DNA from 4 places in the Ethanoligenens sp. genome. Region 1 is predicted to be linked to each of the others. Evidence: riboswitches for the same ligand, from Rfam matches in the RefSeq annotation. Region 1 holds a riboswitch; each other region holds the start of a gene.
What was found. A riboswitch is a leader RNA that binds a small molecule or an ion and turns the genes downstream of it on or off. The one in region 1 is predicted to bind cobalamin.
Positions count from the first base shown of each region.

Region 1 (2,200 bases):
TACGTCCGGATTTAAAATCCCGGCGCAGGGTGCGCACCTCACTTGTTTGGGGGAAAGAACCGATGGTCGTGGTAGGCAGCAGCGGCAATTTCAGCGCCGCCTTTTGAACAGTCCGTCGTTCCTCAAAAGATGGATAGCGTGTAAAATCCTCGCCTTTCAGACGGGATACGGCCGCGCGTACATCGTCAAAACGGAAGGCTGCATCCTGTTTACGAGTTAGAATGGCGCGGTTGTGCAAAAAAGCCGGATTCGTTTCCCACGCCGAATCGTCAGACAACCGTCCCAGCTCTGCCAGTTCCATCAGCTTTTCTTCTGCGAACGCAAGGTGTTCGCGATAGGCATCCGGGATACCCGACTCGTTTTGAACGGTATACGGCACATGCAGTAGGGAGCAGGAGCTTCCCAACACCAACCGATCAGATTCCACCACGTGCGCAATTTGATGAATCAGTGACAGCGTCTGTTCATAGTGGTTGACCCAGATGTTCTTGCCGTTCACTACACCGGCGACCAGTATTTTGCCTTGGGGAAATCCATACTGCTCCAGCAGATGCAGATTCTCCACGCCCTCGATGAAATCCAGCCCTAGCGCGTCAAAATCCATATCAACCAGCATTGTATAACTGTCGCGCACGTCGCCAAAATACGTTTGCAGCAAAATACGCGGACGGTTCGGCATGGCAAGCAGGTCGTTGTAAAGGATGCGAAAGAGCGCGAGATCCTCTTCCGCGAGATCTGTCACAAGACAAGGCTCGTCAATCTGCACCCATTCTGCGCCCAACTCGGTCAGCCGCAAAAGAATCTCATGGAGAACAGGCAGAAGTTCCCCTGCAAGCACACGAAGAGATTTGCCCGAGCGGTTTTCAGCCAACCTTAGAAAGGTGAACGGTCCAATCAGCACCGGACGTGTCGGGATGGCAGCCGCTTTTGATTCCTCAAATTCCGCAAACGGCTTTTCCGAGCCACAGGAAAAACAGGTGTCGTCTTCAATTTCCGGCACAATATAATGATAATTGGTGTTGAACCATTTTTGCATGGGAAGCGCATGCACATCTCCGTGTGAGCCTTGGTAGCCCTTTGCCATAGCAAAATATGTGTCCAGCGCATCCAGCCCCAGATCCCGAAAACGTTTGGGCACCGCGCCAAACAGCACAGCCGTATCCAGCATGCTGTCGTAAAAAGAGAAGTCGTTAGACGGGATAAAATCCACACCCATATCGTGCTGCTTGCGCCACTGCCGCTTACGCAGTTCTGCCGCATTTTGCAGCAACTCCTGTTTCTCCAGTTCGCAGCGGAAATACGCTTCCGTCCATTTTTTGAGTTCCCTGCTCGCGCCAATGCGCGGGTAACCGATAACAGATGTTTTTTTCATTTTTTCCTCCAAATAATGTAGGAGAAAATAGACACAACCTTTTTGCATAAAAATTGTCCCTATCTCCAGTCCCAGAGATGAGAGCAAACAAATCCGGCAGGTCTCCTGGCTTCCTGCTGGGCCTAAAGCCCTGCAGCCGCGCCTTCCCACCCAAACGGCAGTGGCATTTGCGGCAGCCGACACAGGTTACAGTAGTGGGTGCTGTCCGGGATTTTCACCCGGTTCCCTATTCTCCTCCGGCACGGAGGCACCGAATTGTTTTCGCTTGGTCTTATTTTAAGCACGGAGATGCCTTAGTGTCAATATATTTTATCAATTTTGTCTGTTATACTGTACAACAAAAATACTATGCTTAAATATTCAAAAATCATATACCTGGTTATGTTTGATGCCGCTTTGGGGTGAAAAATCAAACGCCATAGACAACCCCGCATTACTGTCACGATATTCTCGTGACAGTGTTTCAAAGAATTTCTTCACAGAAAAAAGTAAAATGGATTTACAACCATCACCGTATCAAGACAAAATTGAAGGGTTTACCACCTGCTTTACACAGACAGTAAACCCTATCAACTGTTTGATGAAAAATCATCATTTACTTTTTGGGGTCAATTCATTTCAGCAAATGACTTTTATTGCTGATACTACTACTAAAATTTATGCGTTCAAATAGGTTTTGCCAAGCACATCGGCTGCAATCAACGCATCATAAAGCGCATCCGGTGTCACGTCGCCCAGCAAATTATGGATGGACTCACCCGGTGCGCACGCTTTTTCAGCCGCAATATGAACACGCTCGGCATCAGTAACGCCAATCTCGCCCAATGT
Region 1 covers NZ_JBDNLG010000028.1:24,078-26,277, forward strand. The annotation lists gene metE (5-methyltetrahydropteroyltriglutamate--homocysteine S-methyltransferase) at 1-1,372, opposite strand, end outside; cobalamin riboswitch at 1,450-1,642, opposite strand; gene ABF463_RS06180 (glycerol dehydrogenase) at 2,030-2,200, opposite strand, start outside.

Region 2 (2,200 bases), on a different contig from region 1:
GGAAGCCGCGCATATCACCGCGAACAATGCCCGTGCATTGTTTGGGCTTGATAAAGGAGATGAAAACACATGACCATTACCTACCCGGTCAAAGACGGTCTGTATGTCAATGTGACCAACCGGTGTCCCGATCACTGCACATTCTGTATCCGCAACGAAGGGGACGGGGCATATGGGTCGAACAGCCTGTGGCTGGAGCGCGAGCCGACCGCTGAAGAAATTGTCGTGTCCATTTTGGCAAACGACTTATCTTCCTATAACGAACTGGTTTTCTGTGGATACGGTGAGCCGCTTGAGCGGCTGGACACCGTCAAAACAGTGATTCGGGAAATAAAAGAAAAAGCCCCCTCTTTGCGGGTGCGTATCAATACCAACGGGTTGGCGGATTTGATTGCGGGCCGCCCGACGGCGCAGGAATTGCAAGGGTTAGCGGATGCGGTTTCCATCAGCTTGAACGCGCCGGATGCGGCGACATACCAGCACTATTGCCGCAGTGATTTCGGCAGGGACGCATACGACGCGGTGCTGGCATATGCCCGGGATTGTATGCAGTATATCCCATCGGTGACGCTGACGGTGCTGGATCTTCTCACGCCCGCGCAAATTGAGGCGTGCCGTGCAATTGCCGTGTCCATCGGAGCAGAATTCCGGGTTCGCACGTATATTGCCTGAAGAGAACACAGCGTGCTTGACAATCTGCGTAAAAAGGCTAGGATAAAGGTTAAAAAGTAAAGAATGCGATACGGTTGCATACCATCGGTATGCGAAAATAGGGAACACGGTGCAAAACCGTGACAGCCTCCGCTACTGTGAGAAGGACTACGCCCCGTTTGTGCCACTGGGAGACCGGGAAGGCCGGGGTTGCGGATGAATTCAAGTCAGGAGACCTGCCGTATCAAGGGGACAGAGCGTCTTTCGGTGGAGGGGTGCGGTCACATGGACGGTTTCCGCGCCGCAAGGCACAAAACTACGACATGGACAGGCCGCTGTATGCGGCCTTTTTTCATGAAAAGAGCGCGTTTTGGAGATAATGGAGATGGTTTTTTGAAAAAGCGCATCACAGGGCTGTGGTTCGCGGTGCTATTCATCTGCATAGCGCTGTTGGCGGGATGCGGCAGCAAAAGCACAGCGGTGGTCGCCTCGGTGCCGGATAACGGTATTATCCGCAAGGCCGACTTCCAGCAACTGAAGCAAAGCGACAGGATTGCCATTTATCACGGCACCAGCGGCGGCGTGAAATATACATGGACGTTTATCGGGCGGGACATCCAAAAACCGGCGGATATGAATTTGAAACTGTCGGTCAAATCCGTGACAGCGGAGCAGGCGGATGCGGCACAGCAGTATCAGCAGATTACGTTTGCACAAAAGGGCGCTTTTCCGGGGGAAGCCTCCGTGAGTGTGACGCTGGGGAAAAAATGGGCCGATGGGTCGTATTTGCTGTGTACCGGCCCCCCGGACACTTTGCAGCAGACGGGTACGGCACAGGTGGTGGATGGCGTTGCGACCATCCGTTTTTCCCAAAACAAAGGACCGTATTTGCTGTCGCTAAATAAGATGGCACCAGCGGCGTCTTCCGCGTCTGCGAACGTTTCGTCGGGAGGCACATCCTCAGCCGGCGCATCGGCAGTATCTTCGGCGGCGGGCGCTTCAGGCGCTGCTTCTTCGACGGGTGCATCCGCAGGCGGGGCGACATCCTCCTCCGCGGACAAACAAACCGCTTCCAAAAACAGCGGCAGTACAGCCTCTGTGCCCTCGTCTACGCAAAACACAGGCAGCACGCTTGCCCAAGCCCCCAGCACGTCCACGTCGCAGGAACCGGCGGCTGCCACGCCCAACGCAAATCAGACTCTCCAAGTGAGTCTTTCCATCGACTGCAAGACAGCATTGGCAAACTGGAACAACCTTCCTATCAACAAGCAGGATCATCAAGTGGTGCCCGAGAATGGCATTATTTTAGGGCAGACAAATGTGACCGTGAATACAGGTGAGACTGCTTACAATCTGCTGGTTGCCGTCTGTCAGAAAAACGGCATCCAGATGGATGCCTCAGGCACAGCTCTCGGAAAATACATCAATGGTATCAACAACCTGTATGAATTTGATGCGGGACCGCTCAGCGGGTGGGAATACGAGGTCAACGGGACCTTTGGCGGCGTGGCAGTGTCACGGTACACGTTGAAAAACGGAGACGCGGTGC
Region 2 covers NZ_JBDNLG010000023.1:9,325-11,524, forward strand. The annotation lists gene ABF463_RS05375 (TatD family hydrolase) at 1-73, shown strand, start outside; gene ABF463_RS05380 (TIGR04100 family radical SAM protein) at 70-672, shown strand; cobalamin riboswitch at 727-910, shown strand; gene ABF463_RS05385 (DUF4430 domain-containing protein) at 1,045-2,200, shown strand, end outside.
Region 2: another riboswitch for cobalamin. It lies ahead of ABF463_RS05385 (DUF4430 domain-containing protein); the one in region 1 lies ahead of metE (5-methyltetrahydropteroyltriglutamate--homocysteine S-methyltransferase).

Region 3 (2,200 bases), on a different contig from region 1:
GCCTCCCAGTGACAGACTGGCGGCCAATCGCAATCAAAGGCGGAAAAAATACCGCCGGTTTTTAAAACCCTTGCGATTTCCGGAATGGTTTTATCGGGGTCCATCCAATGAAAGGATTGGGAACAAGTCACCAAATCCGCACTGTCATCCGGCAAACCGGTCTGGTCAGAGAACGCATGGATATACCGAATAGAAGAGTCACTTGCCGTGCGGTTTTGTGCAATGGAGAGCATCGCATCACTGGGCTCGACCCCTATAATATTGGCCGCGTATCCCGACCATCCGGCTGTAGATAACCCGGTTCCACAGCCAATATCGACCAGGACGGACGGCTGATGTCCGAGGTATTGCAGGAGGATGGAACGAACCTCCAAGGGTAAAGCCGGGCGCACCTGATCGTAAAAATCAGCAAATTTCGAAAAACGATCCGCATTCTGATGTGCGATTTCCAAAGTTAACAGATCCTCTCTGGTTTGTTTTCCTTTATTATAGTTGGAATGTGGTAAAAGTCAACGGCATAGATAAAATGCCCCGGTATGTGAACCGCACCGCAGAATCATAGCACTGTTGAAATTTTTGTGGTTATAATAGTATCATAAACCAATTGACATTTTGCTGAAAGGGCATATGATATAGGTAACAACTAAATACAGCAATACGGTTGCATCAACCATGCATCAATAGGGAATACGGTGAAAAACCGTGACAGCCCCCGCTACTGTGAGAAGGACAAAGCCTCTTTTGCACCACTGGGAAACCGGGAAGGATGAGGCGGCGGATGAATTTAAGTCAGGAGACCTGCCGTATTGCGTAGATATAATGTCTTTCGGTGGGAAAGAATTATGTAGCGTCGAAATATCTCCACACACCAGCAAGCGTGTGGGATTAGGCATACATGACCAGACTGCCGGATACAGTCTGGTTTTTTCTGTGCACCGATGTAAAATAGGTTGTTGATAACGTGAAATCAAGCATGTATTTGTTAACGGAGTTGGAGAGTAAAAATGATGCCATATTTTGATCAGGAACCACTTGTGATTGGTGATTTGGTAATAAAGACCCCTGTTGTGCAGGGCGGGATGGGTGTGGGCGTTTCCCTTGCAGGGCTGGCCTCCGCTGTGGCAAACGAAGGCGGGCTGGGTGTCCTTTCTGCGGCGGCGGTCGGCATGGTGCACAAAGCCGGCTTTAGTGTACAAGATAATATTGCCGCGGTAAAAGAAGAAATCCGCCGTGCCCGAGGAAAAACCCAAGGGGCTCTGGGCATCAATATTATGGTGGCACTTAGTGATTTCGGGGAAATGGTAAAGGCCTCCATCGAAGAAGGAATCGACGTTATTTTTGCAGGGGCAGGGCTGCCGCTCAATTTGCCTTCGTATATACGGGAAGGATGTAAAACCAAATTGGTGCCGATCATCTCGTCTGCGCGTGCTGCAAAAGTCCTTACCAGACGCTGGCAGGAAAAATATGCGTATACGCCGGATGCGTTTGTGGTTGAAGGCCCTATGGCTGGCGGTCACTTGGGATTTCATCGGGATCAAATCGACAATCCGGCGTATCGGTTGGAAAATTTACTGCAGGAAGTTCTGCAAGCCATTCATCCGATTGAAATGCATGTGGAGCACAAGATTCCAGTTATCGCGGCAGGCGGGATTTTCAGCGGGGCGGACATCAAACGGTTCTTCCATTTAGGCGCATCCGCTGTGCAAATGGGTACGCGGTTCGTCGCTACAGATGAATGTGATGCAGACATCGCTTTTAAACAAGCCTATGTAAATTGTAAAAAAGAAGATATCGGGATTATTCAAAGCCCGGTTGGAATGCCTGGACGCGCCATTATCAATAGCTTTCTCCGTGATGCCGAGCAAGGAAAGAAGCACCCGGCGGATTGCCCGTTTCATTGTATCGTAACCTGCAAGCAGCAGCAAAGCCCGTACTGTATTTTCAAAGCGCTCATCAGTGCGTGCAGAGGTAAATTGGCCAACGGCTTTGCTTTCGTTGGGGCCAATGGATACAAAGTAAACGAGATCGTATCAGTCAAAAAATTGTTTGAAACACTATCGCAGGAGTACCGGCAAGCTACCGTGCTGCAGGAGAAAGAGACGGTTACGGCCACGATCGTCCCGTGAAAGGGCGATCAAGCGTGAATCAATTTGCCGCTGTGATTTGCAACGGGAAACAGGGTATTTTTTTGCGGTCGCTT
Region 3 covers NZ_JBDNLG010000008.1:43,489-45,688, forward strand. The annotation lists gene ABF463_RS02335 (class I SAM-dependent methyltransferase) at 1-452, opposite strand, end outside; cobalamin riboswitch at 642-821, shown strand; gene ABF463_RS02340 (NAD(P)H-dependent flavin oxidoreductase) at 1,005-2,126, shown strand.
Region 3: another riboswitch for cobalamin. It lies ahead of ABF463_RS02340 (NAD(P)H-dependent flavin oxidoreductase); the one in region 1 lies ahead of metE (5-methyltetrahydropteroyltriglutamate--homocysteine S-methyltransferase).

Region 4 (2,200 bases), on a different contig from region 1:
TCTTTCAGCGCATCAGCAGCGCTTTTGGACGCGCTGGCGACGGCGGCGCTTGTGACTGTTGAAACATTACCGCCTGAGGAGCTCTGGCTGGAAGAACTGCTGGAGGAGGAGCTCTGGCTGGAAGAACTGCTGGAGGAAGACGAGGCGGACACCGTGACGCTGCCGCTCATGCGAACCAGTGCGGGAGCCTGCCCGCTGCGGTCTTTTTTGACCTGATAAGCATAACTGCCCGCGTTGGCAGGTGCGGTAAAGGTTGCGTTTCCGGAAGTGTCCGTTGTTTTGGATGTTCCGTTAAAGGTAACGGTGGCATCTGCAACGGGAACCGTCGAAGTAGTGGGGTTCCATTGGGCATCATACGTTGTTTTTTGGGCGGTCAGAGTCACCGTGAACGGATTTGAGGCGGATGGGGTGCTGGGAGAGACGGTGACTATTGGATACAGCGTGTCTGAAGCGGTAAAGGCGATGATAATGTTGTCGCCATTTGCTGGTTGGAGGGAACTGACACCCAGCTGCGCGTATGCGCCGTTTTGATAGATGCTCCAATAAGTGGAATAGTCGGCGGCCTGTGTATCTGACCCGATGGTAGCAATGTATTTCCCATATTGCGAATCGGACAGTTGATACGAGATATTATTTTGATTCAGCGCTTTCTCAAGCGCGGTTTGCAATGTTTCTCCCGCTGTGAGAGGGACATCTTCGTTCAGCACCGTCTGGCTGGAACCCTCAACACACAGGTGAAACGTGTTTTGTGCATCTGCTGCCGCTGACAGACCGGGAATACTGACAAACAGCAACGCGAAAGCGCAGCAGACAGAAATCCAGCCTTGGAATACTTTTTTCATCAAACCACTCCTCTTTTTTGTCTTCTGTGGTAGGGGGCAAACAAAAACGGCCCTTTTTCTTATAAGAAAAAAGACCGTAACGAAAAACGGGTAAATCCCAATATTGCCGTTTTTACGTCTGTCCTCTCCCTCCGAAAGGATCACATCGTACTTTGCAGGCAGGTTTTCTGGCTTGGCATCGTCCTGTTTTTCCCCTTCCCGATCTTGTTGACCAGTGGTCTAAGAATCCGCATGGATTCTCATGGAAAAACAGTCCGCCTCACAGCAGCGGGGGCTGCACCGGTTTTGAACCGGTTTCCCTATTATCGCGGTAAATAGCCGCGCACCTGTAAAGAGATTGATTCTATTGTAGACGAATTTGCATATAACGTCAAGTAAAATCAGCCGTCTACTGGCCGTTGATCGGCGCAAAGCGTAATCAGCCAAATCTGTGGGGCGGCGCAGATGCGTACCGGCGGCCCGACTGTGCCAATGCCATTTGAGATGATAATGGTGGTGTCGGCATCTTTGACCACGCCGGTGAGATATTTCAACTTGTAATGCGTGTGTCCAAAATAGCTTGGCGCCCATTTTCCCAACACGCTCACTTGACCGCCGTGCGTGTGCCCGCAGAGCATGAGGTCAATGAGGTTGAACGGCAGTTGTTCAGCATAGTCCGGGTGATGAGAAACAAGCACCATAAAGTCATCCGGGCGGGTTTCAGCGAGCATGGGGGAAAGATCCTGCTCGGCGGTGGTGAGATCTCCCACGCCACCCACACGGATGCGCGCGCCGTCCTTCTCCAGCCAATACCCTTTGTTGTCCAGTGAGCAAATGCCTGCCTGCGCCATACATTCTTGGGATAAAGCCGCATTGGTTTTGCGGTCGTGATTGCCAAGCACACCGTAAACACCAAGCGGCGCGGTAAGGGCGGCGGCTTCACGAAAGAAATTGGGAATATGCGCCTGACTGTGGCTCACATAATCTCCGCCGAGCAGAATCACATCGGCGCGCAGACTGTTGGTGAGTGCCACTAGTTCTTTGACGCGCTTGAGAGGAAAGCTTCTGCTATGGTGGATATCGGATAGGAACGCAATGGTTGTGCCGTCAAATGCGGCGGGCAGATCGTGAGACACCAGTCGATATTTTCGTAGGGTAATATTTTCCACTCTGGTCACGTTCCAGCCTCCAGCTGTTCAATTGCGCCGCGCAAAAAACGCGGCGGCGGTCGTTTGCTTTTCATTATATCATACTACGCGGGATGTGGCATGACCAAGCACATAAAAATCGTATGAATTTTTCTGGTAAGCATAGAAATATGAGGTGCATAGATATTAGTGAATGCAAAAAAGGGGCTGTTGCTCAACTTTCGTTTTACA
Region 4 covers NZ_JBDNLG010000056.1:6,024-8,223, forward strand. The annotation lists gene ABF463_RS09395 (DUF4430 domain-containing protein) at 1-842, opposite strand, end outside; cobalamin riboswitch at 982-1,187, opposite strand; gene ABF463_RS09400 (metallophosphoesterase) at 1,223-1,999, opposite strand.
Region 4: another riboswitch for cobalamin. It lies ahead of ABF463_RS09395 (DUF4430 domain-containing protein); the one in region 1 lies ahead of metE (5-methyltetrahydropteroyltriglutamate--homocysteine S-methyltransferase).